One region of the Stenotrophomonas sp. DR822 genome, then DNA from elsewhere that is predicted to be linked to it. Evidence: predicted binding sites of a transcription regulator. Region 1 holds the regulator's gene; the other holds the start of a gene.
The links. The regulator FliA, encoded in region 1, starts transcription of late flagellar genes. The targets are predictions, from matches to a motif close to TAAAGTTTNNCNNNCNNNGGCCGATAA.
Positions count from the first base shown of each region.

Region 2: K5K93_RS14825 (methyl-accepting chemotaxis protein) is a predicted target of FliA. The motif match lies at 12,401-12,427, and genes of this name have one in related genera.

Region 1 covers NZ_CP081826.1:622,149-636,725, forward strand. The annotation lists gene K5K93_RS02900 (bifunctional diguanylate cyclase/phosphodiesterase) at 1-1,671, shown strand, start outside; gene flhB (flagellar biosynthesis protein FlhB) at 1,838-2,968, shown strand; gene flhA (flagellar biosynthesis protein FlhA) at 2,965-5,067, shown strand; gene flhF (flagellar biosynthesis protein FlhF) at 5,213-6,832, shown strand; gene K5K93_RS02920 (P-loop NTPase) at 6,819-7,706, shown strand; gene K5K93_RS02925 (RNA polymerase sigma factor FliA) at 7,703-8,446, shown strand; gene cheY (chemotaxis response regulator CheY) at 8,466-8,858, shown strand; gene K5K93_RS02935 (protein phosphatase CheZ) at 8,858-9,463, shown strand; gene K5K93_RS02940 (chemotaxis protein CheA) at 9,466-11,292, shown strand; gene K5K93_RS02945 (flagellar motor protein) at 11,439-12,179, shown strand; partial or broken gene motD (flagellar motor protein MotD) at 12,181-13,047, shown strand; gene K5K93_RS02955 (ParA family protein) at 13,199-13,981, shown strand; gene K5K93_RS02960 (chemotaxis protein CheW) at 13,978-14,577, shown strand, end outside.
Region 2 covers NZ_CP081826.1:3,219,521-3,234,097, forward strand. The annotation lists gene K5K93_RS14740 (hypothetical protein) at 1-601, shown strand, start outside; gene K5K93_RS14745 (hypothetical protein) at 598-972, shown strand; gene accC (acetyl-CoA carboxylase biotin carboxylase subunit) at 1,120-2,487, opposite strand; gene accB (acetyl-CoA carboxylase biotin carboxyl carrier protein) at 2,500-2,991, opposite strand; gene K5K93_RS14760 (lysozyme inhibitor LprI family protein) at 3,046-3,468, opposite strand; gene aroQ (type II 3-dehydroquinate dehydratase) at 3,465-3,917, opposite strand; gene K5K93_RS14770 (isocitrate lyase/phosphoenolpyruvate mutase family protein) at 4,305-5,132, shown strand; gene K5K93_RS14775 (response regulator) at 5,144-5,545, opposite strand; gene K5K93_RS14780 (NAD(P)H-dependent oxidoreductase) at 5,736-6,332, shown strand; gene K5K93_RS14785 (TetR/AcrR family transcriptional regulator) at 6,342-6,944, shown strand; gene K5K93_RS14790 (hypothetical protein) at 6,964-7,497, opposite strand; gene K5K93_RS14795 (serine hydrolase) at 7,567-8,364, opposite strand; gene K5K93_RS14800 (GIY-YIG nuclease family protein) at 8,449-9,003, shown strand; gene K5K93_RS14805 (LysR substrate-binding domain-containing protein) at 9,247-10,149, shown strand; gene K5K93_RS14810 (transporter substrate-binding domain-containing protein) at 10,186-10,902, opposite strand; gene K5K93_RS14815 (VOC family protein) at 11,016-11,387, shown strand; gene K5K93_RS14820 (arylamine N-acetyltransferase) at 11,420-12,253, opposite strand; gene K5K93_RS14825 (methyl-accepting chemotaxis protein) at 12,456-14,577, shown strand, end outside.

The DNA.
Region 1 (14,577 bases):
TCGTGGACTGCCTTGTACGTGGCCTTCCGCCTGCGCGCACAGCACACCCGCATCGGCGACCGCCTGGCCGCCGCCGGCCTGCTCGGCCTGGCCATCGTCGGCATGCACTACACCGGCATGGCCGCTGCCCGCTTCCCGGAAGGCAGCGTCTGCGGCGCAGCGGTGGGCGATGGCCTGCAGAACAACTGGCTGGCGATGCTGGTGGTGGTGCTGACCGTGGCGATCCTGGCGGTGGTGCTGGTGGTGTCCTGGCTGGACCAGCGGGTGGAGGCGCAGCTGTTGCGCCTGCGCAATTCGCTGCTCAGCACCTCCCTGACCGACGCCCAGCAGGAACTGACCCAGGCCGCGCTGCATGACCCGCTCACCCGCCTGCCGAACCGGCTGCTGCTGCAGCGGCGCATCCTGCAGGCTCTGGCCGAGGCCGAACAGGGCGGCAGCCGCTTCGCGGTGATGTTCATGGACCTGGATGGCTTCAAGCAGGTCAACGATGCCTATGGCCACCAGGCCGGCGATGCGCTGCTGGTGGCCGTGGCAGAACGCACCCGCCAGCTGCTGCGGCCGCACGACATGCTGGCACGGCTGGGCGGCGACGAATTCGTGCTGGTGGTGCGCATCGAACAGGACGAGGACCTGCCGACCCTGGCCCGGCGCATCCTGCAGGCGGTGGGCAGCGGCCCGCTGCTGCCGGACCACGAGCTGCAGGTGAGCGCCAGCATCGGCATCGCGATCTGCCCTGACCATGCCGCCAGCGAACGTCAGCTGATGGCCTTCGCCGATGCAGCGATGTACCAGGCCAAGGAGTCGGGCCGCAACGCGTTCGTGCTGTTCGCCGACTGGATGAACGACAGCGCCGAGCAGCAGTTCCGCCTGCTGGCCGACCTGCGCCGGGCAATCGGCAGCGAGCAGTTGTTCCTGCATTACCAGCCGAAGATCCGCGTGGCTACGCAGAAGGTGGCTGGCGCCGAAGCACTCATCCGCTGGCGTCACCCGGAACAGGGCCTGATTCCGCCGGACCGCTTCATCCGCCTGGCCGAGCGCAGTGGCGCCATCAACGAGATCGGCCGCTGGGCACTGGACCAGGCCTGCCAGCAGCTGCGCCATTGGCACGATGCCGGCCACGAAGGCTGGACGATGTCGGTGAACCTGTCACCGGTGCAGTTCAGTTCGCCGCACCTGCTGCAGGACGTACGCGAGGTGATCGAGCGCTACGCGATCGCCCCGCGCAACCTGGTGCTGGAGATCACCGAAAGCACGGTGATGCGCGATACCGATACCAGCCTGCGCCTGCTGCAGAGCTTCTCCGCCCTGGGCGTCGGCATCTCCATCGATGATTTCGGCACCGGCTACTCCAGCCTGCTGTACCTCAAGCGCCTGCCGGCCACCGAGATCAAGATCGACCACGCATTCGTGCGCGACCTGGAACACAGCGCCGAAGACGTGGTGATCGTGTCGGCCATCGTTGCGCTGGGCCATGCGCTGGACATGGACATCGTGGCCGAGGGCGTGGAGACCGCCGCGCAGCGCGCCTACCTGGAGCGGCTGGGCTGCGACTACCTGCAGGGATTCCTGCTGGGCCGCCCGGTGGACGCGGCCCGCTTCATGCAGCTGCACGACCTGCCACGGCCACGGGTGGAACTGGCGCAGAGCCCGCCGGACCGGCCCCCGGGGTAGCGCCGGGCCATGCCCGGCGGATGCAATGATCCAGGCTGCCCGCTCACCGGGCATGGCCCGGCGCTACCGGTACCTGCTCCGGCAGGCGCCAACTTCGGTTGGCACATGCACCCGCAACGGAACGATTCTTGCACGCACCCCGGCATCCCCTGCTGCAGTGCCTGTGATGTCCGAGAACGAATCCGCCGGCGAAAAAACCGAACAACCGACAGAAAAACGCCTGCGCGACGCCCGCGAACAGGGCAACCTGCCGCGCTCGCGTGAACTGGGCACGGCCGCCGTGTTCGGCGCCGGGGTGATCGCGGTAATGGCCATGAGCGGCTCGATGGCCAGCGGCGCCAGCGCCTGGATGCGCCATGCGCTCAGCCCCGAACAGAGCCTGCGCCAGCACCCGAAGGCGCTGTTCGGCCACTTCGGCGACCTGCTGCTGCAGCTGATGTGGGTGATCGCCCCGCTGGTGCTGGTCTGCCTGCTGGCCAGTTTCCTGGCGCCGGTGGTGATGGGCGGCCTGCGCTGGTCGGCCAAGGCGATGATGCCCGACATCAACCGCATGAACCCGATGAGCGGGCTCAAGCGCCTGTACGGCCCCGAAGCCATCGCCGAGTTCATCAAGTCGCTGCTGCGGGTGGCCTTCGTCGGCGTCGCCGCCGGCATGGTGGTCTGGACCAGCTTCAACACCCTGCGCGGGCTGATCCACCAGCCGCTGGAAACGGCCATCGGCGACGGCCTGGGCTTCACCCTGCGCCTGCTGCTGGCCACCGCCGGGGCGATGCTGGTGCTGGCCGCCATCGACGCGCCGTACCAGCGCTGGAACTGGATGCGCAAGCTGAAGATGACCCGCGAGGAGCTGCGCCGGGAGATGAAGGAAAGCGAAGGCAGCCCGGAAGTGAAGGGCCGCATCCGCCAGCTGCAGCAGCAGATGGCCAACCGCCGGATGATGGAGGCGGTCCCCACTGCCGACGTGGTGGTGGTCAACCCCACCCACTACGCGGTGGCCCTGAAGTACGAAGGCGGGGCCATGAATGCCCCCACCGTGGTCGCCCTGGGCGTGGATGAAACCGCCCTGCGCATCCGTGAAGTGGCCGACGGCAACAAGGTCGCCATCGTCTCTGCCCCGCCTTTGGCACGCGCCTTGTATCGGGAAGGCCAACTCGGCAAGGAAATCCCCGTGAGACTGTATTCAGCCGTCGCCCAGGTCCTCTCTTACGTCTACCAGCTGCGCAGCTGGCGGACCGGCCCGATGCCGTCCACGCCACACATCCAGGTTGATGAGTTCGGCAACGGGGGCCGTCCATGAGCGCCCAGGCATCCAGCTTCAATACCCGCCGCGCGCTTGAAATGATCCGCCAGGGCCTTGGCGCGCCGCTGATCGTGCTGGCCCTTCTGGCCATGGTCGTGGTGCCGCTGGCCGCGCCGGTGCTCGACGCACTGTTCACCTTCAACATCGCCATCTCGCTGATGGTGCTGCTGGCGGTGGTCTACGTGAAGCGCCCGCTGGATTTCACCATCTTCCCGATCGTGCTGCTGATCACCACCATGCTGCGGCTGGCGCTGAACGTGGCCTCCACCCGCGTGATCCTGCTCAACGGCCAGAACGGCCACGATGCAGCCGGCAAGGTGATCGCCGCATTCGGTGAATTCGTGATCGGCGGCAACTACGCCGTCGGCATCGTGGTCTTCGCGATCCTGACCATCATCAATTTCGTGGTCATCACCAAGGGCGCCGGCCGCGTCTCGGAAGTGACCGCGCGCTTCATCCTTGACGCCATGCCCGGCAAGCAGATGGCGATCGACGCCGACCTCAACGCCGGTTTGCTGACGCGCGAGGAAGCCAAGCTGCGCCGCGAGGAAGTACGCGAGGAAGCGGACTTCTACGGTGCGATGGACGGTGCCAGCAAGTTCATCCGCGGCGACGCGATCGCCGGCATCCTGATCCTGTTCATCAACATGCTGGGCGGCCTGGCCGTGGGCGTGCTGCAGCATGGCATGCCGTTCGGCGATGCCGCCGCCACCTACACCCTGCTGTCGATCGGTGACGGCCTGGTGGCGCAGCTGCCGGCGCTGCTGGTCTCCAGCGCGGTGGCGATGCTGGTCACCCGTGCCTCGCGCTCGCAGGACATGGCGCAGGCGATGACCGGCCAGGTGTTCGGTCAGTACCGTGCGCTGGCCATCACCGCCGGCATCCTCGGCGTGGTCGGCCTGGTGCCGGGCATGCCCAACGTCGCTTTCCTGACGCTGGCGGCCATCCTCGGCTTCATCGCCTGGAAGGTGTACCGCAAGGGCCTGGTGCCGGCGCAGGCCGACACCGCTGCAGGCGAAGCCAACGCCCTGAACGCGCTGGGCCGCCCGGCTGCCCCTGCACCCACGGCGGAACTGAGCTGGGATGAGCTGCGCCCGGTCGATCCGCTGGGCCTGGAAGTGGGCTATCGATTGATTTCGCTGGTGGACAGCAACCAGGGCGGCGAGCTGATGCCGCGCATCAAGGGCGTGCGCCGCAAGCTGACCCAGGACGTCGGCTTCCTGATTCCCTCGGTGCACATCCGCGACAACCTGGAACTGCCGGCCAACGGCTACCGGGTACTGGTACATGGCGTGCCGGTGGCCACTGCCGAGATCCATCCCGACCGCGAACTGGCGCTGGACCCGGGCAGTGCCCTCGGCCCGCTGGAAGGCATCGCCGGCAAGGACCCGGCCTTCGGCCTGGATGCGACCTGGATCCAGCCACACCAGCGCGCCCAGGCCGAAACCCTGGGCTATACCGTGGTCGACCCGGCCACGGTGGTGGCCACCCACCTTTCGCACCTGATCCGCGAGCACGCACCGGAACTGCTCGGCCACGAGGAAGTGCAGCACCTGCTGGCCAACCTGGCCAAGAGCGCGCCCAAGCTCGTCGAAGATCTGACGCCGAAGGCGCTGCCGCTGTCGGCGGTGGTGCGCGTGCTGCAGAACCTGCTGGTCGAACGCATTCCGATCCGCCAGCTGCGCAAGATCGCCGAAGCACTGGTCGAACACGCCCCGCACAGTCAGGACCCGGCCACGCTGACCGCCGCCGTGCGCACCGCACTGGGCCGCTTCATCGTGCAGGAGATCGCCGGAATGTCGGCGGAGCTGCCGGTGTTCACCCTCAACCCGCAATTGGAACGTGTCTTGCAGGAGTCCACGCAGGGCAACGGCGCCGCGCTGGAACCCGGACTCGCTGAGCGACTGCACCAGAGCCTGGCCGAATGTGTCAGCAAGCAGGAAGCCCGCAACGAGCCCGCGGTGGTGCTGGTACCTGGCCCGGTGCGAGCCGCGCTGGCCCGCCTGGTCCGCCACAGCGTTCCGTCGCTGTCGGTCCTGGCCTACAGCGAGGTGCCGGAGGACAAGCGCCTGAAGCTGGTCGGAACGATCAGCTGACGCAGCCCTGCAACGCGCCAGAAAACAGACACCACTTTCAAACACCCGCAACAGACAGATTCCGAGGGGAACCCGAACCGTGCAGACCACCGACCATCCGCGTTCTCCGACCGCCACTCCGCCGACTTCGTCCCGTGACCACAGCATGAAAATCAAACGATTCGTCGCCGCCGACATGCGCTCGGCCATGAACCTGGTGCGCAAGGAACATGGTCCTGATGCCGTGATCCTGTCCAACCGCCGGATCGAGGAAGGCATCGAGATCGTGGCCGCCGCCAACTACGATGAGAGCGCCGTGCAGCGCGCCCTGGAAGCGTCGCGCCGCGACGTGGCACCGCCGCCCGCGCCGAAGCCGCGCAGCGCCGCCGACGCAGTGATCGCCGCGGTCACCCGCCGTCGCAGCGGCACCCCGGCACCGGAGCCGGTGGCCGCCACCACCTCGGCCGTCGCCGCTCTGGCCCGCGCCGCCGTCGGCGCTACCGGCCGCACCCTGGACAGCGCCGACGAGATCGTGCCGACGCGTGGCAGCACCGGCTTCGCCTCCACCCTGGCGCGTGCCGCCGTCAATGAAGCGACGCTGCCGGAACAGATCTTCGCCCCGTTTGCCGACGCCATCGTGGCGCCCTCGCCTGCGGCAGCCGCGCCGGTGAACCGCGCCCGCTTCCAGATCGACCCGCCGCTGGAAGACAGCGCGCAGATGCCGGCAGTGACGCCGCCGCCGTTGCCGGTTGCACTGCAGGCCACCACGGCCCCCGAAGACGAAGCCTCACGCGCGCCGGTTGCCGTGCAGCCGACCGAGGCTGCACCGGCACCGATGCCGGCGCTGGCGCCAGCACCCGCGCTGACCCTGGTCGCCGATGACGCCGAGATCCGCCACCTGCGCCAGGAAGTGGCCGGCATGCGCCAGGTGATCGAGCGCGAGATGAACCGCTTCACCGACGAGCGCCTGCGCGGTAGTCCGGTGCGCGCTACGGCACTGGACCTGATGGACGAGTACGGCTTCGATGCCGGCATCGCCCGCGACGTGGCCATGCAGATCCCGCTGGAAACCGAAGCGCATCGCGGCCGCGGCCTGATGCTGGGGCTTATCTCGCGCAAGCTGCCGATCGCCCCGGTCGATCCGATGGAGGAGGGCGGCGTGATCGCCCTGGTCGGCCCGACCGGCGCCGGCAAGACCACCACCATCGCCAAGCTGGCCTCGCGCTTCGCCGAAGCCCATGCCGCCCGCGACGTCGCCCTGGTCACCACCGATACGATGCGCATCGGCGCCCGCGAACAGCTGTACGGCTACGGCCGCCAGCTCGGCATCGCCGTGCACGAGGCCAACAGCGGTACCGACCTGGACCAGCTGCTGGAACGCCTGAAGGACTACAAGCTGGTGCTGATCGACACCGCTGGCCTGGGCCCGCGCGACCGTGCGCTGGCCGCCCAGCTGCAGTGGCTGCGCGCCGCCCGCCAGGTCCGCACCCTGCTGGTACTGCCGGCCAACACCAGCTTCGGCGACATGGACGAGGTGGTCCGCCGCTTCGGCGCGGCCAACCTGCAGGGCCTGGTGCTGAGCAAGCTGGACGAGACCGGCCGCTTCGGCAACGCCCTGTCGGTGGCGGTGGACCACAAGCTGCCGATCACCTGGGTGACCGATGGCCAGGACGTCCCGGACGACCTGCACCGGGCCAGTGCAGCCAATCTTGTACTTCGCCTTGAAGATTTGCGCCGCGCGGCCGATATGCCCTGCAACCCGGAGTTGAACCATGCCGTCGCGTGAGTACGCCAAGCTGACCACCACCTTCCCGCTGACGGCGACCCGCAGCGAGCCGCTGGGCCCTGTGCGCACGATTGCCGTGACCGGCGGCAAGGGCGGCGTCGGCAAGACCAACGTATCGGCCAACCTGGCCGTGGCGCTTGCGGGAATGGGCAAACGCACCCTGTTGCTGGACGCCGACCTGGGCCTGGCCAACATCGACGTGATCCTGGGCCTGAGCCCCACCAACACCTTGGCCGACCTGGTCGCTGGCCGCTGCAGCCTGGATGACGTGATCATCGAAGGCCCGAACGGCGTGCTGGTGGTACCGGCCGCGTCCGGCCGCCGGCACATGGCCGAGCTGGCCCCGGCCGAGCATGTCGGCCTGGTCAACGTGTTCTCCGAACTGGAGCGCGAGCTGGACATCATGGTGGTGGACACCGCCGCCGGCATCACCGACGGCGTGCTGACCTTCTGCCAGGCCGCGCAGGACACCGTGGTGGTGGTCTGTGATGAACCGGCCTCGATCACCGACGCCTATGCGCTGATCAAGGTGCTGTCACGCGAACGTGGCGTGGACCGCATCCAGGTGGTGGCCAACATGGTGCGCGACCCCAACGAAGGCCGCGTGCTGTACGAGAAGCTGACCCGCGTCTGCGAGAAATTCCTCGCCGATGTCTCGCTGAACTACCTCGGCTGCGTGCCGCAGGACGACTGGCTGCGCCTGTCGGTGCAGCGCCAGCAGCCGGTGGTGAAGGCCTATCCGTCCAGCCCGTCGGCACTGGCGATCACCGAGATCGCCCGCCGCACCGCCCGCTGGCAGGCACCGACCGAGCCGCGCGGGGGCGTCGAGTTCTTCCTCGAACGCATCATCAAGCAGCGCGGGGTGGCCGCATGAAAGGCGCCGCCCAGTACAGAGAGGTCCAGCGCACGGCGGCCAACGAGGTCATCGCCCAGCACTCGGACCTGGTGCGGCGCATCGCCCACCATCTGGCCGCACGCCTGCCGGCCAGCGTTGAGGTGGACGACCTGATCCAGGCCGGCATGATGGGCCTGATCGAAGCCTCGCGCAGCTACGACGCCGACCAGGGTGCCTCGTTCGAGACCTACGCCTCGATCCGCATCCGCGGCTCGATGATCGATGAAATCCGACGTGGCGACTGGGTACCGCGTTCGGTACACCGCCGTGCGCGTGACGCTGCGGCCACCATCCGCCGCCTGGAGCAGAGCACCGGCCGCGCCGCCAGTGCCACCGAAGTGGCCGCCGCGATGGAGATGCCGCTGCCCGAGTACCTGCGCCTGATGGAGGACGCCTCGCGCGGCCAGGTACTGAGCCTGGAGTCGCGCATTGAAGACCAGGGCGAGCTGGACACCGTCGCCCAGGGCGGCCCGACCCCGCAGCAGGTGTTGGAGCGCGGTGAATTCGGCCGCGAGCTGGGCAATGCCATCGGCCACCTGCCCGAGCGCGAACAGCTGGTGCTGTCGCTCTACTACGAGCAGGAACTGAACCTGAAAGAGATCGGCGCAGTGCTCGGCGTGAGCGAGTCGCGGGTCTGCCAGATCCACGGCCAGGCGGTCCTGCGCCTGCGTGGCCGACTGAAGATTTTCGAGGCGGCCGACGCCGGCCTCGAGAGCTGATCAACAAAGGAACTCTGCTTTGAACAAGAACATGCGCATCCTGATCGTCGACGATTTCTCGACCATGCGTCGTATCGTCAAGAACCTGCTGGGCGATCTGGGCTTCACCAATACCGCCGAAGCCGAGGACGGGCATGCCGCGCTGTCGCTGCTGCAGAGCCAGCCGTTCGACTTCGTGGTCACCGACTGGAACATGCCGGTGATGACCGGCATCGAACTGCTCAAGGCCATCCGTGCCGATGCCAAGCTGAAGACCCTGCCGGTGCTGATGGTGACTGCCGAAGCCAAGCGCGAGCAGATCATCGAAGCGGCGCAGAACGGCGTGAACGGTTACATCATCAAGCCCTTCACCGCACAGACGCTGGAAGAGAAGCTCGGCAAGATCTTCGAACGCCTGGCGGCCAGCGCTTGATGGATACCACGGTCGACAAGAGCGCCCTCGCCCTGCGCCTGCAGGAAGCACTGGATGCACTGGAATCCGGCGACGAGGCGGCGTGGCGCCAGCGCATCGACGGCCTGGTCGCGCTGCGCACCCAGCCGATGATGAGCGGCCTTTCGCGGCTCGCCCGCGAGCTGGGCCAGGCGCTGGGCGAACTGCCGACCGTGCCCGATGAAGCCGGCGAGCTGGACGATGCCTGCGCGCGCCTGGACCACGTGGTGGCGATGACCGAACAGGCCACCCACCGCACCCTGGACCTGGCCGAAGAGTGCCGCAGCCTGACCGAACAGCTGCGCGCCGACGGCCTGCAGCCGGGCCAGGACGTACAGCTCGACCGCATCCGCCACAACCTCACCGAGATCGCCCTGACCCAGAGCTACCAGGACCTGACCGGGCAGATCATCCGTCGCGTGGTGGGCATCGTCCGCCGCGTGCACGAAGGCTTCGGCGCGCTCGGCCTGCCGCCGGAACAGCATCGCACCGATCCGGAACTGGCTGGGCCGGCACTGAAGGGACTGGACCGCCATGCGGTCTCGCAGAACGACGCCGACGACCTGTTGTCGGATCTGGGGCTGTAACCATGGGCGCAGTAGCCGACGACATCACTGCCGATTTCATCATCGAGGCCCAGGAGATCCTGGATCGCCTCGGCGAACAGCTGGTGTCGCTGGAACAGGCACCGCAGGACAATGAACAGCTCAACGCGGTGTTCCGCGGCTACCACACGCTGAAGGGCGGCGCAGGTTTCCTCGGCATCACCGCAATGGTCGAGCTGTGCCACGCCGCCGAGGAAGCGCTGGGCGCCGCACGCGCCGGCCAGGCCGTCCTGCAGGCGCATCACTTCGATGCCGCCCAGCAGTCACTGGATTACCTGCAATCGATGCTTGACGCGGTGTCTTCGGGCACCGAGCCGGGCTTTGCCCCGCCCGAACTGGTCGCCCAGTTCGACGTGCATGGCGGCGGCGCTGCCGCGCCTGCGGCCGCGACGCCGGGTGCGGGCGGCGGCGACCTGATCACCGACGACGAATTCGAGGCCCTGCTCGACCAGCTGCATGGCGGCAAGGCGCCGACAACCGTGGCGGCGGCGAAGAAGGCCGACGACATGATCAGCGAGGACGAGTTCGAGGCATTGCTCGACCAGCTGCACGGCGGCGCCGCCCCGGGCAGCAACACCACCGCAGCGGCTGTTGCGGCACCGGCACCGCGACCGGCGCCCTCGCCGGCCCCGCCCGCTGCCAAGCCCGCACCCAACAAGCCTGTCGCCGAAGCCGAACACACCGTGCGCGTGGACACCAAGCGCCTGGACGCCATCGTCAACCTGATCGGCGAACTGGTGCTGTCACGAAACCGGTTGAAGACGCTGCGCACGCGCCTGCGCGACGAAGAACTGGACCGCGCCGTGTCCACGCTGGATATCGCCACCGCACGCCTGCAGTCGGCGGTGATGCGCACCCGCATGCAGCCGGTCGGCAAGGTGTTCTCGCGCTTCCCGAAGGTGGCGCGCGACGTTGCGCGTTCGCTGAAGAAGGAAGTGGACCTGGAACTGATCGGCGCCGAAACCGAGCTCGACCGCAACCTGGTCGAAGCGCTGGCCGACCCGCTGGTGCACCTGGTCCGCAACGCCATCGACCATGGCGTGGAAATGCCTGACCTGCGCGAAGCGCAGGGCAAGCCGCGGATGGGCCACGTGCGCCTGTCGGCACAGCAGGAAGGCGACTACGTCAGCATCGAAGTGCAGGACGACGGTGCCGGCATCGATCCGGAAAAACTGCGCGCCAAGGCGCGCGAGAAGGGCCTGATCGATCCGGAAGCCGCCGCCCGCCTGAGCAGCGAGGAATGCCTGCACCTGGTGTTCCTGCCGGGGTTCTCGACCAAGCAGCAGGTCACCGACATTTCCGGCCGCGGCGTCGGCATGGACGTGGTGCAGTCACGCATCCGCGAACTGAGCGGGCAGATCCAGATCCAGTCGGAACTGGGCCGCGGCAGCCGCTTCATGATCCGCGTACCGCTGACCCTGGCGATCCTGCCGACCCTGCTGGTGCAGGCCGGCGAAGACGTCTACGCGCTGCCGCTGGCCCGTGTGATGGAAGTGCTGCATGCGCCGCGCACCTCGCTGGGCTGGTTCGACGGTCGCGCCGTGCTTGACCGTCGCTCGCACACGCTGCCGCTGGTGGACCTGCGGCAATGGCTGGATGTGACGCCGGCCGCCTCGCCCCTGCTGACGATCGTCGTGCTGCAGGCCGGTGAAGCACGCTTCGGGCTGGTGGTGGACCAGGTGCGCGGCCGTGAGGAAGTGGTCATCAAGCCACTGCCCAGGGCCCTGCGCGGCCTGCGCGGTTATGCCGGTGCAACCTTGATCGGCGATGGTCGCATGGCCCTGATCCTGGACGTGGATGGGCTGCGCTGAAGCCCGCCGGGCATGGCCCGGCGCTACCGGAAACGGCCCCGCAGGGTAGCGACGGGCCATGCCCGCCGACCCGAAAACTGTGACTACCGTCTGTACACGACCTCCCGGTGTCTCAAGTCCCATTCATACAAGCCGATACCGGACCCATGGATAGACTCAGCCTCATTGGACTTTTCCTCGCCCTGGCCTCGCTGGTCGGTGGCAGCATCCTCAAGGGCGCCGGCCTGGCGTCGTTGTGGTCGCCTGCGGCGTTCGTGATCGTCATCGTCGGCACCATCGCCGCCATCCTGCTGCACACCTCGCCAGCGGTGTTCAAGCACGCCTTCAAGATCGTGCGCTGGGTCGTGCGGCCGCCGCACAGCGACCGTCGTGAACTCATCCAGCAGATCGTGGAATGGAGCAACATCGCCCGCCGCCAGGGCCTGCTCGGCCTGGAATCGCAGGTGGAAGCGCAGCAGGACCCGTTCCTGCGCAAGGGCCTGCAGCTGCTGGTGGACGGCGTTGAACCCGAGTCGATCCGGCACATGCTGGAGATCGAACTGGGCAGCCAGGAGCACCAGGACCAGGCCGCCGCCAAGGTGTTTGAAAGCATGGGCATCTATGCGCCCACGCTGGGCATCATCGGCGCCGTGCTCGGCCTGATCGCGGTAATGAAGAACCTCGCCGACCCGAGCAAGCTCGGCCACGGCATCGCCGCCGCGTTCACTGCCACCATCTACGGCATCGCCTCGGCCAACCTGCTGTTCCTGCCCATCGCCGCCAAGCTGAAGGGCGTGATCGCCCATTCCAGCCGCGACCGCGAAATGGTCATCGAAGGCCTGATCTCGATTGCCCAGGGCGAGAACCCGCGCAACATCGAAACCAACCTCTCCGGCTTCCTGCACTGACATGGCCCGCAGCAAGCACCACGAAGAGCACGCCAATCACGAGGCATGGGCCATCCCCTATGCCGACCTGATGACGCTGCTGCTCGCCTTCTTCGTGGTCATGTACGCGATCTCCTCGGTCAACGAGGGCAAGTACCGGATCATGGCCGACGCCCTCACGGATGCCTTCGGTGGTGCGCCGCGCACCATCAATCCGGTGCAGGTGGGCAACAAGCAGGTGCAGGGCGGCGGCTGGGACAGCCCGTCGGTGATCAAGTCCGGCACCAAGATCGGGCCGTCCGCTCCCGCGCCCTCGCACGACCCCACCCTGCTGCCGGCGATGGCCTCGCAGATGCGCATGCCGGTGTCGGTGCACAACCAGGAACAGATCGCGCGTGCCGAGCGCCAGCTCAACAGCATCGCCGACCGCCTGACCGCCGCGCTGGCGCCACTGATCGACCGCGGCATGATCAGCGTGCGCCGCACCGAACTGTGGATCGAAGTGGAGATCAACAGCGACATCCTGTTCCCGACCGGCTCGGCGGCGCTGGACGTGCATGCGCGGGACACCCTGGCCAGCCTGGCCGGTGTGCTGCGCGACGTGCCCAACAGCGTGCGCGTGGAAGGCCACACCGACAACGTGCCGATTGCCACTGCCACCTTCCCGTCCAACTGGGAACTGTCGGCCGGGCGCGCGGCCAGCGTGGTGCATCTGTTTGCCGACCAGGGGCTGCAGCCGTCGCGGCTGGCGATGGTCGGCTACGGCCAGTTCCGCCCCCGCGAAGACAACGACAGCGCACAGGGCCGCAATCGCAACCGGCGGGTGATGGTCATCATCCTGGCCGACACCAGTCATTCGGTGGACCCGCTCGGCGAACGCCTGAATGCCGCCACCGGCACTGCCCGCGGCGCCAGCGAACAGGCCGCCGCAGCACCGGCCACCACCCCCACTTCCCCCATCGCACCGGTGCAGTTGCCACCGGTGCCGGCTGGCAGCCGTGTCGGCGCCGCCGTTCCCCCGGCAATGAAGGAGTAATCCGATGCGCATCTGGGCAGTCGCCAACCAGAAGGGCGGAGTCGGCAAGACCACCACCACCCTCGCCCTCGGTCGCGGCCTGGCCGCGCTCGGCCACCGCGTACTGCTGATCGATCTCGATCCGCATGCCTCGCTGACCCGCGCCTTCGGCGTGCCGATCGAGCCGGCACCGGCCGGCGTGCTGGAACTGTTCGGCGCACCGCCGGGCGAGCTGTCCACGCTCAGCCATGCCAGCAACATCGGTGGACTCGATTACGTGTGCGCGCAGGCCTCGCTGGCCACGCTGGAACGACGCAGCGCCAACCAGCCCGGCCTCGGCCTGGCCCTGCAGAACGCGCTCGCCCGCCACCAGGGCCAGCACGACTACATCCTGCTGGACTGCGCACCGACCCTGGGCCTGCTGATGATCAATGCGCTGGCCGCGGCCGATCGCCTGATCATTCCCACCCAGGCCGAGCCGTTGGCCCTGCACGGCCTGGATGGCATGGTCCGCACCGGCGAGATGGTCGAGCGTTCGCGCCGCCGGCCGCTGCCGATCTCGATCCTGCCCACCCTGTTCGACCGCCGCACCCGCACCGGCAATGAATCGCTGCGCGCCATGCAGGACCGCCACGCAAGCCGCGTCTGGGAAGACGCGATTCCGATCGACACCCGCATCAGCAACGCGGCCGGCCTGACCCTGCCGAGCATCGGCGAGGACTACCCGGGACGCGGCCTGGCGGCCTATCGACGCGCGTTGAACTGGATCCTCGGTGAGGACGCACGTGCCCTGGAGCAGGCAGCATGAACACCACCGGCATGCTGGACGACTATCTGGACGAGCTGCTAGGCGACATTGCCGCCGCACCGGTCGCCGCTGATGCCGCGCCACGCCCGACGAGCGCAGCGGCCGACGGCGAGCGCGAGCCGACCTGGGACGATCTGCCGGCGGAAGTGATCTACGAAACCGACGCCGTCGCAGCCGTCCCGGCCAACGATGATGCGGCGCTGGAAGCCGCCTTCGACGCGGCCGCCACGCCTGCGGCCGACGCCGAACGCGAGCCGACCTGGGACGATCTGCCGGCCGAGGCCATCTACGAAACCGACGCCGTCGCAGTGGCCCCGGCCAGCGACGATGCTTCGCTCGAAGCTGCCTTCGCCGCCGTTGCCACGCCCGCGACCGATACCGGGCGCGAGCCGACCTGGGACGATCTGCCGGCAGAAGTGATCTACGAAACCGACACCGTCGCAGCCGCTCCGGCCAACGATGATGCGACGCTGGAAGCCGCCTTCGACGCTGCTGCCGCACCTGCCGCCGACGCCGACCGCGAGCCCACCTGGGACGATCTGCCGGCCGAGGTTGTCCATGAAACCGCGCCCGTGGCCACTGCCGCTGTCGCACCG
Region 2 (14,577 bases), 1.9 Mb from region 1:
GCAGTACGCCGTTGACCCGGGCGGCTACCGGCTGGACAACAACGTGCTTTCCGGCCTCGGCCTGAGTGCGGCGCCGGAGATGGTGGAGGCGCGCGAACGGGTGGCGCAGCGTTGCGGTGGCTTCGTGCCCGGCGACAAGCTGGGGCCGGCACTGGTGATCGGCGAGCGTCGTCGCGCGGCCCAGCAGGGCAACCTGGCGGCCGAAGCAGCGCTGTTTGCCGAAGGTGAGCCACTGCAGGACAGCGAGCAGTACCGCCGCGACCTGGTTGAACGCGTACGTACCTCGCGCGACCCGGAGGCATACATGGCGATCGCGCCGGGCATGGGACTGCGTGCGGCGGGCGACAAGGCACTGACCGGCATGGTGGCCGGTGAACAGCTGAGTGAACTGGCATGGCGGGTTGCGGCCTGCGAACTCGGTCTTCCCTGTGGAGCCGACAGCGTGCTGGTCAACAGTTTTTGTGCGAATGGAGGGATCTGTTCGCCGGATGGAACGCAGGACTTCCGTGATTTTGTGTATGACGCCGCGGTTTCGCGGCAAGGTGCGGGGAAAATGAAGGAATGGATCAAGCGATTGATTGGCACGAGGGACGGGCGATGAACTACCGTCGATTCCTGCATGGGGCCAAGTTCTGGTTCTGGGTGGTGTTGTTCGTGGCCTATTCGGCCGGTGCGGTAGGCCTGCTGATGATCGACACCTACGAAGACCGCTACCGGCATCTGTCGAAGGTGGAGCTGACCTCGGTGAAGGCACAGGAGGATGTACGCCGTGCCGGCGCCAGCCAGGTTGCCGCCGTGTACCGCGCGCAGAGTGGCGTGCCATTCTCGTCGTTGCCGGCCGGCAGCACCTTCCAGGTGGTCTGGCCCGATGGTTCCAGCGAGACCATGGTGATCGTCGATCCGACCTCACCCAACGGCGTGCGTCCTTTGCCGAACTCGCAGATTCCGGCGACCGCGGCCGACGCGCGCTGACGCCACGCCGGTAGCGCCGGGCCATGCCCGGCGGGTGGGCGGTGGCGATGGAAGGCCGCCGGGCATGGCCCGGCGCTACCGAAAACAAAAAAGAAAAGGGCGGGGAAATCCCCGCCCTTTTCGTGTCCGGCGATGGCACTCTGCCGATCAGGTCAACGCGATCGGCTTGCTCTTGCGCTCGGCAAGGCGCTTTTCCAGGTAATGGATGTTCTGGCCACCGGCCTGGAAGCCCTTGTCGCGCATGATCCGCTGCTGCAGGGCGATGTTGGTCTTGATGCCATCGACCACCATCTCGCTCAGCGCCACCCGCATGCGGGCGATGGCGGTCTCGCGGTCCGGACCGTGCACGATCAGCTTGCCGATCATCGAGTCGTAGTTCGACGGCACGCGGTAGCCACTGTAGATGTGGGTATCGACGCGTACGCCGGGGCCGCCCGGTGCGTGGAAGCCGGTGATGGTGCCCGGGCTCGGCACGAAGGTTTCGGCATCTTCGGCGTTGATGCGGCACTCGATCGCGTGACCGGTCAGCACCACATCGCTCTGCTTGATCGACAGCTTCTGGCCGGCAGCGATTTTCAGCTGTTCGGCGACCAGGTCGATGCCGGTGACCATCTCGGTGACCGGATGTTCCACCTGGATGCGGGTGTTCATTTCGATGAAGTAGAAGCGGCCGTCTTCGTACAGGAACTCGAAGGTGCCGGCGCCGCGGTAGCCGATGCGGATGCAGGCTTCCACGCACACCTTGCCGATCTGCTCGCGCTGCTCGGCGGTGATGCCCGGTGCCGGCGCTTCCTCGACCACCTTCTGGTGACGACGCTGCATCGAGCAGTCGCGCTCGCCGAGGTGGATGGCGTTGCCCTGGCCGTCGGCCAGTACCTGGATCTCCACGTGGCGCGGGTTCTCCAGGAACTTCTCCATGTAGACCTCGCCATTGCCGAACGCGGCCTTGGCTTCGCTCTTGGTGGTCTCGATGGAGGTCTTCAGCGAGGCTTCGGCGTGCACTACGCGCATGCCGCGGCCACCGCCGCCGCCGGCCGCCTTGATGATGACCGGGTAGCCGATCTCACGGGCGATCTTGGTGTTGGCGACGATGTCGTCGCCGAGCGGGCCGCCCGAACCGGGCACGCAGGGCACACCGGCCGACTTCATGGCACGGATCGCTTCGACCTTGTCGCCCATCAGGCGGATGGTGTCTGCCTTCGGGCCGATGAAGATGAAGCCGGACTCTTCCACGCGCTCGGCGAAGTTGGCGTTCTCGGACAGGAAGCCGTAACCGGGGTGGATGGCCTGGGCGTCGGTGACCTCGGCCGCGGCGATCAAGGCCGGGATGTTGAGGTAGCTTTCCGCCGACGCCGCCGGGCCGATGCAGACCGATTCATCGGCCATGGCCACGTGCTTGAGATTGCGGTCGACCGTGGAGTGCACGGCCACCGTGCGGATGCCCAGGGTGTTGCACGCGCGCAGGATGCGCAGCGCGATTTCCCCTCGGTTGGCGATGACGACTTTGTCGAGCATGGCAGCCGCCCCTTAGCCGATCACGAACAGCGGCTGGTCGAATTCCACCGGCTGGCCGTTCTCGCCGAGGATGGCGACGATGGTGCCCGACGCATCGGCTTCGATCGGGTTGAACATCTTCATCGCTTCGATGATGGCCAGGGTCTCGCCGGCCTTGACCTGCTGGCCGATGCTGACGAACGCCGGCTTGTCCGGTGCGGACGAGGCGTAGAAGGTGCCGACCATCGGCGAGCGCAGCACGTGGCCTTCCGGCAGCGCGTTGCCCGGCTTGGCGGTGCCGCCGGTGGAGGCTTCGGTCGGCGACTGCATCGGCATGGCCGGGGTGGCCGGCTGGGCGGCGGCCGGAGCGGCCATCATCATCTGCGGCGGGGCCTGCATCATGCCGTAGCCGGACACCGGAGCGCGCGACAGGCGCACCGACTCTTCGCCTTCCTTGATTTCGATTTCAGCCAGGTTCGACTCTTCCAGCAGGTCGATCAGCTTCTTGATTTTGCGGAGATCCATGGTGGCCTCTTTGCTCTTTGATGTCAGTGTGGTGGGAAGCGCGTTGCGCTCGGGTCAAAGCAGTTCGTAGAAGTCGCGCAGCTGCCGGGTGCGGTCGCGCGCGAGGGTGATCAGGCAGCGCATCTGCGCGCCGTTGCGGGCGGAGCCGTCGGAGTTGAGGGCATACACCGCTTGGCAGTCGTGGTCGCGCAGCTGCATCCATGCGCGCTGGGCCAGCACCAGTTCCTGTTCGGCGTTGCCGCAGTAGCTGCAGGTGCCGCCGTTGGCCGGCGTGCGCAGCTGCCTGCGTGCCTGGGCATAGACGGTGTTGAGTTCGACGTCGGCGGCCGCTGCCACGTCCGAGGCGCACAGGTCGCTCTCCATCGTGGTGGTCGGATGCGCGCAGTCGATGCCTTCGTCCTTGCGGTCGAACGCGCTGGCAGCGCCGCACAGGCCGGCCCACAGCACTACGCTGGCGAGGACGCGCGACAGGCTCATGACGCGGCGGCAGCCTGCACGCGCGCCAATGCCGCGTCCATCGCATAGCGGTAGCTGTCGGCACCGAAGCCACACACCACGCCCACCGCCTTGTCGCTGAAATAGCTGTGCTGGCGGAAGGGCTCGCGCGTATGCGGGTTGGACAGGTGGATCTCGATGAACGGCACCGCCACCGCCGCCAGCGCATCGCGCAGGGCAACCGAGGTATGGGTGAAGGCGGCCGGGTTGATCAGGATGAAGGCCGTTCCGTCGGTGCGTGCGGCCTGTACACGATCCACCAGGACGTGCTCGGCGTTGGACTGCAGGCTCTCCAGCGCATGACCTGCGGCAGCGGCCTGGGCGGCCAGCGCCTGGTCGATGTCGGCCAGCGTGGTGTGGCCGTAGACCTCCGGCTCGCGGCTGCCGAGCAGGTTGAGGTTGGGGCCATGCAGGACCAGCAGCTTCGCCATGGGATCCGATTGACGGGAAAGGGCGGCAGTCTGGCGGAAGCTGAGGATGCTGTCCAGTTCGGCGAAATTAGTGGTGTTTAAAGCGGCCGTTTGAAAGATGCGGTCTTCCGCGTGGTTGCATGGTGTACGTAAGCTGGGACGCTTCCTATAGATAGTAGATAGTGGGAAGCGCGCATGCCCAGCATCCCCTCGGCGTTCGCGGCTTTCCGCGCCCGGTGGCCCCATCTGGCCGGGCGCAGCGCTGGCGTGGCGGGGACGCTGGACAGGACAATGTTGCAGAGCCTGCGCCGCAGACGACAGTGGAACCGGGCCGCGCCGCCGTGAAGCCCGCTGCCAGATGACCACTGCGCGGGCAGCAACCGGGCAAAACGTATCCACCAGGAGTCCGTGATGAGTGCCGACGCCATCCGAAACCGCCGTGCCGCCTTCAGGGCGCTTCATGCCTCCGGTTGCTTCCTGCTGCCCAATCCATGGGACGTGGGCAGTGCCGTGGCGCTGGCGCGATTGGGTGCCCAGGCACTGGCCACCACCAGTTCCGGCCATGCCTGGGCCCACGGGCAGCCTGACGGGGCGATGGGTCGCAGCGAGATCCTCGCTCATCTGCAGGCGATGGTGGCGGCGACCGATCTACCGGTGAACGCCGACTTCGAAGATGGTTTTGGCCGCAGCCCGGAGGCGGTGCACGAGAGCGTGTCGATGGCGATCGCTACCGGTGTGGCTGGCCTGTCGATCGAGGATTCCAGCGGCGATGCGGACCATCCGCTGCGCAGCATCGAAGACAGCGTGGCCCGGCTGCAGGCCGCGCGCCGTGCCATTGATGAAAGCGCGCACGACGTGATGCTGGTGGGGCGCGCGGAGAACTTCTTCGTCGGGCGACCCGATCTGGACGATACATTGGCCCGCATCCGCGCCTATGCGCAGGCGGGTGCCGACTGTCTGTACGCGCCAGGCATCCGGACCGCAGAGCAGATCCGCGCCGTGGTGGAGGCCGCCCGTGGCAAGCCGGTCAACCTGCTGATCGGTGCGCCCGGCGTGATGACGCTGCAGCAGGCCGCCAGTCTGGGCGTGCGCCGGGTCAGTGTCGGCGGTGCGTTGGCCCGCAGCGCGTGGTCGGGCTTTCTCGACGCCTCCCGGCAGATGCTTGCCAGTGGATCATTCGATGCGCTGCCGGCCACCCCGTCCGGTGCCGAGCTCAACGGGTTGTTCAAGCCGTAGGTGCGTGCAGGCTAGTGCGGCGTCGTCGGCGGGGTGGCCGTCCTGCCGAGCGCTTCGCGCACCGCGCGCTGCAGGCCCTGCACATGGAACGGTTTGGCCAGGAAGGGCGCGCGCCGATGCCGGACCGGCACCAGCTGGTCGTATACCGCTGAAGCGAAAAGGTAGGGGATGCCCAGTTCGAGCAGCCGATCGGCCACAGGGAATACCACGCCATCACGAAGTTCCACGTCCAGCACGGCGCCGTCGAAGTGGCCACTGTCGAGCATGCCCAATGCCTCGAAGACGCTGTTGGCGTGGGCGATTTCGTTGCCTTCGTCGGTCAGGGCCTGTTCCATCAGATCAGCCAGATCGAGCTGGTCTTCCACAAGGAGCAGGCGGGGTAGCGGTGCGGGTCGTTCGTTGTTGCTCTGCATGGTGTGTTGTCGTGCGAATGCTGCGTTGGTCCGGCAAGCATCCGCTTACCGGCATCAAGGCCGTGGCAGCCCGGTGTGGCTGTGATGTGCACAACAGCGACTGCGGCGCGCAACAGCATTCCACCGATGGTGCTGGTGCTGGCTGCAATCGTAGTTACCATTGGTAACTAGTGAACAGCAGAGCCCCATCATGCATAGCCATATTGTCGTGGCACATCCTGAACCGGCCTCGCTCACCCACGCGGTCGCTGCGAGGATCGGTGAGGCCATCGTCAACGCCGATGCCGGCAATACGGTCACCTCGGTGGATCTGATGGCCGAAGGCTTCGATCCACGTTTCAACGCCCAGGACCACGGATTCTTCCGCAGGACCACAACGCTACCGGCCGATGTCGCCGCCGAGCACGCTCGGCTGGATGCGGCCGACACGCTCGTGCTGGTCTACCCGCTCTACTGGTGGTCGTTCCCGGCGCTGCTGAAGGGATGGATCGACCGCGTCTTCACCCAGGGCTGGGCCTATGACGAAGGTGCCGATGGCAAGGTGGAAAAGAAGCTGCAGGGGCTGCAGGTGCATCTGGTCGGGCTGGGCGGCGCGGGCCAGCAGATGATCGACCGGCGTGGCTATGGCGCGGCGATGAAGACCCAGATCGACGAGGGTATCTTCGACTACTGCGGAGCGCCGGTATTGTCATCCACGCTGCTGCTGGACGCCGACAGCGGCATGGCCGAAGCGCATCTGCAGACGGCAGTGGACATCGGACGTAAGATCGGAACCCCCGCGCCCTGACGATCTCCCTTGCCTTCCAGACCTGCCGCGCCCGAGCCCCGTCGCCGCCTGACCCGTGAACAGCGCGCCCGCCAGCTGCTGGACGTGGCGTGGGCGCTGGTTGGCGAAGAGGGCACCGATGCGCTGACCCTGGCCCGCCTGGCGGAGGCGGCCGGTGTGACCAAGCCGCTGGCCTACGACCACTTCGAAACCCGCAACGGCCTGCTGGCCGCGCTGTATGCCGACTATGACCACAAGCAGACCGTGGTCTTCGATGAGCGCATCGGCAGTGCGAAGGCCCGGTTGAAGGATCGCGCGCATGCCATCGCCTCGGGCTACATCGATTGTGTGCTGTCGCAGGGCAGCGAGATCCAGGACATTCTCGCCGCGCTGGCCGGATCACCGGAACTGCGTGCGGTACGCCGTTGCTATCAGCAGGATTTCATCGACAAGTGCGCGCAGTGGCTGGGCCCGTTCGCAGTAGGCGAGGCCGTGCCGGCTACCGGGCTGTGGGCCATTCTCGGTGCCGCCGAAACCCTGTCTGAAGCGGTTGCGGCCGGCGCGGTGGAACACACGGCTGCCGAGGCCGAGCTGGAGCGCGTGATCGTCGCCATCGTCAAGCGTGGCAGCTGAATCGTGTGGGCGAAGCGGCCTAGAGTTGCTCGACGCTGACTGATGGCAGTGGCACGTCACGCGGCAGGTCCGGCAACAGCTGTCGCAGCAGCTCCGGCATTGCCTGCATGGCGGCACCATCGATGTAGCGCCACTGCGTACCGCCGACCTGCCGGATGGCGACCATGAAGGTGAGGCTTTTCACTGTCTGTGCGTCGGTGGTGAATACCGTGGTCCGCGGCACGAAGCAGACTTCTTCGTCGCCGGCAGCGTAGGTGCCGGTCGGTTCGCCGACATCATCGCTGATGAGCTTCAGGCCCATGTCGTCGAGTGCCTTCATCGCATCGCGCGTGGCCTTCGCATACGCCGCGTCGCCGCCGGCAAAACGCTTCACGCTCGGATGCGTGCGCTCGATCATGGCATCGGTATCGCCACGCGCGAAGGTGGAGAGCAGAGAACGCACATCCTGCTGCAGCGCCTCGGTCTCGGCAGGGCTGAGTTCGCCGGCATGGGTGATTGCAGCGGCGAACATGCAGGACAGCGCAAGCATCCAGCACAACAGGCGTCGATCCATCGGTGGGGGTACTCCTTCGGGCGCTGGACTATAGAGCGCATTGCCCGTGGTGTCTGCCCAGCCTGCCGGTCACGCGCGTTGGGCGTCGGCCATTCCGGCGCTGGCGAAGCCTGCATCAAGCTGCGCGCGGACCTGATCATCGCGCGACGCGCGGGAATCAGCGCCCAGCACCACGGTGATCAGGCGCAGTGGCAGGGCGTGCCCAGCGCACCTGCGACGGGCGGTGGCTGCCAGGCAGAAGCCGGCCGCCTGGGTGTAACCGGTCTTCAATCCATCCACGCCGTCTTCGCCCAGCAGGGCGTTCTGGTTGGCCTTGTGCAGGGTGCGGTGCACGAAGCTGTGCTGTGCGGTGATCGCCAGCAGATGGGGGTGGCGGGCGAGCAGGTGCGCGGCCAGCATCGCCATGTCGCGTGTGGTCGACAGATGGCCCGCAGTGGTGATGCCGGACGCGGAGATGAAGTGCGTATCGTGCAGGCCCAGCGCTCGCGCGTGATCGTTCATGTGCTGCACGAACGCCGCCTGCGATCCGGCCAGGTGACGGGCCAGGGCGAGCGCGGCATCGTTGCCGGAGACCACCATCAGGCCCTCCAGCAGCCGGCCGAGGACGATGCTTTCACCGGGCACCAGGCCCATCCGTGTTTCATCGTCGGCCACCTCGTGCACGTCGCGCGGATCGATGGTGATCATGTCCGACCACGAACCGCCCGACTGCGCGAGCAGGTCGTACGCGGTGCAGGCGGTCATCAGCTTGGTCAGCGAGGCCGGTGGTCGTCGCAGATCCGCGTGCTGCTGCTGCAGGATGTCGAGCGAGACAGCATCGATCGTGATCGATGACACGGGCGGGCGAGGGGCGTGCGATGAAGACATGGTCGCGCAAGCGTAGCTGGAAGTACGCATGCCGTGGGCATTGCCTGCACATCCTGCGAATACCCGCCACGCGATCCTGTGGAAATGGATTCCGACATCCGCATCGATGGCCGCGTGTTCGCCTACGTCTTTCCCTGTGCCTGGGAGGACTACGCGAAGATCGGCTTCTCGCGCGATCCGCTGGGCCGGATCAGTGCGCTGCATCGGCGCTGGTTCGAGTTCTTCGATCTGGAAGCAGGCGCGCTGGTCGAGGCGGAATCAGAGCGGGATGCGCGTGACCTGGAACTGCAGTTGCGCCGGCCCTTCAAGCTGCATCGTGCACCGGCACCGATGACGGTGCAGGACAAGGCCGGTGGGCACACCGAATGGGTGCGCGGGGCCAACGCTGCATTGGCCCAAGCTGTGCAAGCGCTGGCGCAGCAGGGCTATCACACCTATCCGCTGCGGCTGTGGCTGCGGGCTGCGATGGTCCAGCGCCTGGACCGGCTGCATGACTGGGCTGCAGTGCAGGTGCCGGAAGAGGAAAGCCTGCGTTCGCCCGTCGGCGTGGCCGCACTGCGCGCCGCCATCGATGCGTATCGCGCGCTCGCTATCGATCCGCATCCGTGGTTGCCCGAGCACCTGCAGCGCGGGTGGTGACACTGCCCGGGGCGGCCGGGGGGTTGCCCGGACGGGGTGCCCGGCGTGCATCGGGCGCTGCGGGAACGGGACTGGCCAGGCGCTGGGCCAGGGCAACGTTGGTCACATGACCCTGCAGGAACAACAGACCGCTGAAGATGTTCATGATCGTGTCTCCACTTGAGTGGAATGCACGATACGGGCAGCATGGCGGTGCAAAAAGCGACATTTCCGCAAGGTCGACTTGAGAGGAATTCAAAGCTTATGTCCCGCCCGCCGCTACATGCCCTGCAGGGCTTCGTCGCTGCCGCACGCCTGGGCAACCTGTCCCGCGCCGCCGCGTCGATGAACCTGACGGTCAGTGCGCTCAGCCATCAGATGCGCCAGCTCGAGGAACGCCTGGGCCAGCCGCTGCTGATACGGCAGGCACGCGGTGTGGCCTTGACCCTGGAAGGGCAGCGCCTGCTGGATCAGATCGGCCCACACCTGGATGCGATCAACGAAGCCTTCCAGCCCTACGCCGCTCGACCGGAGCATGTGCTCACCCTCAGCGCCGTGCCGTCGATGGCCAGCGCCTGGCTGGTGCCACGCCTGGGCAACTTCGTGGCGGCGCATCCGCAGATCGAAATCAATCTGCAGTCGAGCGAGCGGCTGATCGACTTCGACCGGCAGCTGCAGTTCGATGCAGCGCTGCGGCTGGGCAGCGGACAATGGCCGGGGCTGGTGGTGGAACCGTTGTTCGACGAATGGCTGCTGCCCATGGCCAGCCCGGCACTGATCGAGCGCATGGGCGGCATCGGCCACCTACCGTTGGCACAGTGGCCGCTGCTGGGAGACCCCGACGGCGCGTGGGGCGCATGGTTCGCGCTGACCGGGCAGCGCCCGCCGGCGCGGTACGTGGCGGTGCTGGATGATTCCGAAGCCCACCATCGCGCCGCACTGGACGGCGTCGGTGTTGCCCTGGGACGGGTGACGCGGGCGCGGCTGCTGCTGGATTCCGGCCAGTTGGTTGCGTTGTCGGACCGGCGCCTGAAAACCGCATGGCCGCATTGGCTGGTGTATCCGCAGCGCTCGGTGCGGCACCGTGGTTTCCTGGCCTTCCGCGAATGGTTGCACGCCCAGGCGGCCGAGCATGTGCGGCACATGCAGGCCGCAGACGCGGGGTAGTGTCACCCGGGCAGGCGCGACGCCATGAAGTGAGCGTCACCGCAACAGCGTGACTGCCTGCCCGGCACGCGCGAAGGCCTCGCCCAGCAGCGGCCCGGCCTTGATCGCCTGCACTTCCGCGAACAGCGCCTGCAACGCCGCTGCGGGCCGTACGATGGGCGCGGCAACCGCTTGCTGGATGACGGTGAAGCGATCGGCCAGCACGCGATGGCCGCGATGTGCCTGCGCCCAGGCCAGCAGGGGCTGGCGTACGCCGGCCGCTGCATCCAGCCGCTGCTGGCCGAACAGGGTGATGGCCGCGGCCGAGGTGTCGGCACGTTCAATCGTCGCGTGCCGCAGCTCACGGCTGAGGAACAGATCGTAGGCGGCGCCGCGTCCCACCGCGATGCGCAGCCCGTTGCGATCAAGGTCTGCAACCCGTTGTGCTGGACTGTCATCGCGCACCAGATAGGTGCCTTCGATCTCCACGTACGGCGCGCTGAAGGCAATGCGGTCGGCACGTGCCGGGTCCACCGCCAGGAAGGCCAGATCCCATGCATCGTCGCTGGCCGCTGCAACCACCGATGCGGCCGCGTCGTGGCAACTGAAGCGTGCCTGCACACCCAGCCGCTGTGCCAGCGCGGTGGCCAGCTCCACCGACGGCCCACGTGGTGAATTGGCGTCGCCCTGGGCCAGCACCGGGTTGCCCAGGTTGATGGCAACGCGCAGGAAGCCCAACGGGGCCAGGGCATGACGGTGATCGGCCAGGGACATGGGCGCTTCCAGTACGGTGGCAGGCTGTCCAGCATGCCAGTCGGGGCCGTATCGTGCCGTGCACAGGGCGGCGATGCTGCCTTTCATCCACCTGCACGCCGAGCACCATCACCATGAATCCCATTCTGCATGTTGAAGTTCCGGTCGCCGATCTCGAACGCGCCGTGATGTTCTACGAGCACTGGCTGCAGGTGCGCATCGAAGCGCCGATCGACCTGCATGACTGTCGGATGGCCTACCTGTCGTTCAACGACGACGCCGCAGGTGCCAGCATGGCGCTGGTACACGGCGCCGACTACGTGCCGTCGGAGCAGGGCCCGCGCATCTACCTGGGCGTGGACGATCTGGATCGGAGCCTGCAGCGTGCCCTGCAGGCCGGCGCGGTGCTGTGCTTTGGCCCGGCCGTGGCCGGTGGCTGGCGGGTGGCCGAGATCCGCGACAGCGAGGGCAACCGGATTGCCTTGCAGGCACCCGTCAACCCATAGCGGCAAGGACGGCAGCCGAACATGGCGCGGCGCTACACGGACGTGGCCCGTGATCGCTGCAGCCAATCGGCGATGGCCGGATCCAACCGCGGATCGTCGGGGAGGCGCATGCCGAAGCCCCGCTGCAGCACCTCGCGCACATCCTGCACATCACGCAGCGGGCGCTTGGCCGGCGCCTGGCCCGGGCGGTATTCGGTGTAGTTGCCGCTGCCGATGGTGCGTCGCCAATCCGGCCCGGTCAGTGATGCACGCAGCTGGCCGGGAAAGCTCGACTGCGGATGCGTGCACACGTACCAGTTGCCTACCTCGTTGTCGATCGGCGCCGGTGGCTGCAGGTCGAAGCGGTACAGCGCCCGCCAGTCATCCCCCGCCTCGGCGGCGAGCATGAAGTCGCCATCATCCAGCGTCCGCACTCGGTAACGCTCGTGCGGTGTGTCCTGCACTGCGGTCTCGTGCAGGCGCAGCGGTACGGTCGGGGTCAGGCTGCCGAAGCCGGTATCGACCAGCCAATCCTCTTCCTGCAGACGCACCCGCAGGAGCAGATGCGTACGCGCAGTCAGCTCGCCATCGGTGGCCGACAGCAGCACCCGTGCGCTCAGTGGCTGCGCATCGAAGCCCAAGGCCTGCAGCAGGGCCAGGAACGCGCCATTGAGTTCAAAGCAGTAACCGCCGCGCTGCGCGTGCAGCAGCTTGTGCTGGACGCTGTCCAGGTCGATCGCCACCGCGTCGCGCAGCAGGCTGGTCAGGGTCTCGAACGGCAGCAGGGCGTTGTGGCGCTGCTGCAGCAGGGTCAGCCCGGCCAGGGTGAGCGGGGGCGGGGCATCCAGCTGCAGGCGCTGCAGGTAGCGGGGGACGTCGATGGGCATGGCAGGCATCACGGGCAGGGGCCTCCACTGTGATACCGCAACCGGGGTTGAGGTCAAGCGCATCCCGCCGGTGTCATCCCCCGGTCGTCTGCGGCCGGTACAACAGCGACAACTGCCCGCCGCTCGTGGCAGGAATCAATCCGGGGCTAAAGTTCTGCTGCAACCAGTCGATACAGGTGCGTCCTTCCGCCTGGAGTCTGTCATGCCGGCCGTCGTTCCCCACCTTCGGTCCCTGCGTAGCCGCGTTGCCGGGTTGCGTTCGCGTTTCCCTGGCCTGCTGCGCTGGTTGCAGCCCCATCGGCTGAGCGTCGCCGACAAGCTCAAGGCGACCCTGCTGGTCTGCAGCCTTGGCCTGGTGGCCATTGCCGCCGTCCATGCCTGGACCAGCCATGCGAGCAAGCAGGCGGCGCGCGATCAGGCCAGCTACCAGCAGGGCAGTGACCGCGTCGCTTCGCTGGCAGCGCGGGTGGCCGAGGCCCGGCGCCTGCAGACCCAGTATGCGCGAAGTTTCGACGATGCCGACCGCAGCCAGTTGCTGGCCACGCAACGGATGTTGAAGCAGGATCTGCAGGCGTTGCGTGCAATGCCGATGGATGCGGGTCGGCGCAAGGTGCTGCAGGCGATGACTGAAGCCGTCGACGCATTCTCACAGGGCATCGCCGCGTTGTTCGAGCGGGTGGATGAGATGGGACGCGGCGACGCAGGCCTGGCCGCGCAGCTGCAGCAGTCCGCCGACGCACTGCAGTCACAGGTGGACGCGCTGGAGCGCCCTGCGCTTTCCCTGCATGTGCAGCGGATGCGGCGCCAGGAAGCGCTGCTGCTGCTCGATGGCGATTCCACCCACGCCGATCGTGCCAGCGAAGAAAAGCTGCCCTTCGATCTGGCATTGGCGGGCCTGCCAGCCGAGGTGCAAGAGCACGTGCGCACGGGCATGGAGGCCTACCAGGCCGCGCTGCTGGGCTATACCGCCGCGCGTGTCGGCCTGGATGTGGAAGCACAGTCGCTGCTCGAGACGGCGGCAGCCGTGGGCCCGGCACTGGCCGCATTCCAGCAGGCACAGACTGCGGCACTGGCCCAGGCGCAGCTTCGTCAGCAGTCGGGCGCACGGATGGCCAGCGTGCTGTTCGTGGCCACCCTGCTGCTGGTGGCCGGTGTGCTGATCACCAGCCTGGTGCTGGTCGTCCGCGCGGTGCGTCGGCCGATCCAGGACACCCTGCGTTTCGCTGGCGATATCGCCGATGATCGGCTCGACACCACGCTGCGCGTGCACAACGCCAACGATGAGATCGGCCAGCTTGCGCAGTGCCTGGTCGACATGCAGCAACGCCTGCGTGCGCGGATCGAAACCGAGCGCGCGGTTGCGCGCGGCAACACGCGCGTGCGGCAAGCGCTGGACAGCGCGCAGACCGGCTTGATGGTGGTCGACGCGGAAGGGCAGGTGGCCTACGCCAATCCAGCGCTGCTGAAGCTGCTGGATCGTCCTGCAGAGTCGTTGCTTGGCAGCGACGCGGTCCGCCTGCACCCGGTACTGGCGGGGCTGATTGGTGTCCGTCAGCGCGAAGAGCGCGAGATCGGCCACGCCGGCACCCGCTACCAGCTGATCGCCAACGCCATCGTCGAGGACGACCACTTCCTCGGCGTGGCAGTGGAATGGCGCAGCCGCGCGCTGGAGACACTGCTGGAAACCGAAGTGGCGGCACTGGTCGACGCGGCGGCGCATGGCGAGCTGCAGGGACGCATCGTGCTTGAGGGCAAGCAGGGCTTCGTGCGCACGCTGTCGACCAGCATCAATCGCCTGCTGTCCACCTTCGAGGCCAACCTCGGTGATCTGCAGGCGCTGCTGGCCGCACTGGCACGCGGCGACCTGAGCGTGCGCCTGGAGGGCGACCTGCAGGGCGTGTTCGCCCGCATGCGTGACGATGCCAACGCCACTGTCGCGCAGCTGGGCCACATCGTCACCCGCATCCAGCAGGCCACCGTCCGCCTGGATGTGGGGGTGGGTGAAATCGTTGCCGGCCATCACGATCTTTCCCAGCGCACGGAACAGCAGGCCGCCAACCTGGAAGAAACCGCTGCATCGATGCATGAACTGACCGATACCGTCGGCCGCAACGCCGATGCGACGGAGCGCGCCGATGGACTGGTACGTGAGGCCGCCCGGGTTGCCGAGCGCGGCGGCACTGCGGTCGGCCAGGTGGTGGCCACCATGCAGGGCATCAGTGCGGCGTCGCGGCGCATCGGTGACATCATCCAGCTGATCGATGGCATCGCCTTCCAGACCAATATCCTGGCCCTCAACGCGGCAGTGGAGGCCGCGCGTGCAG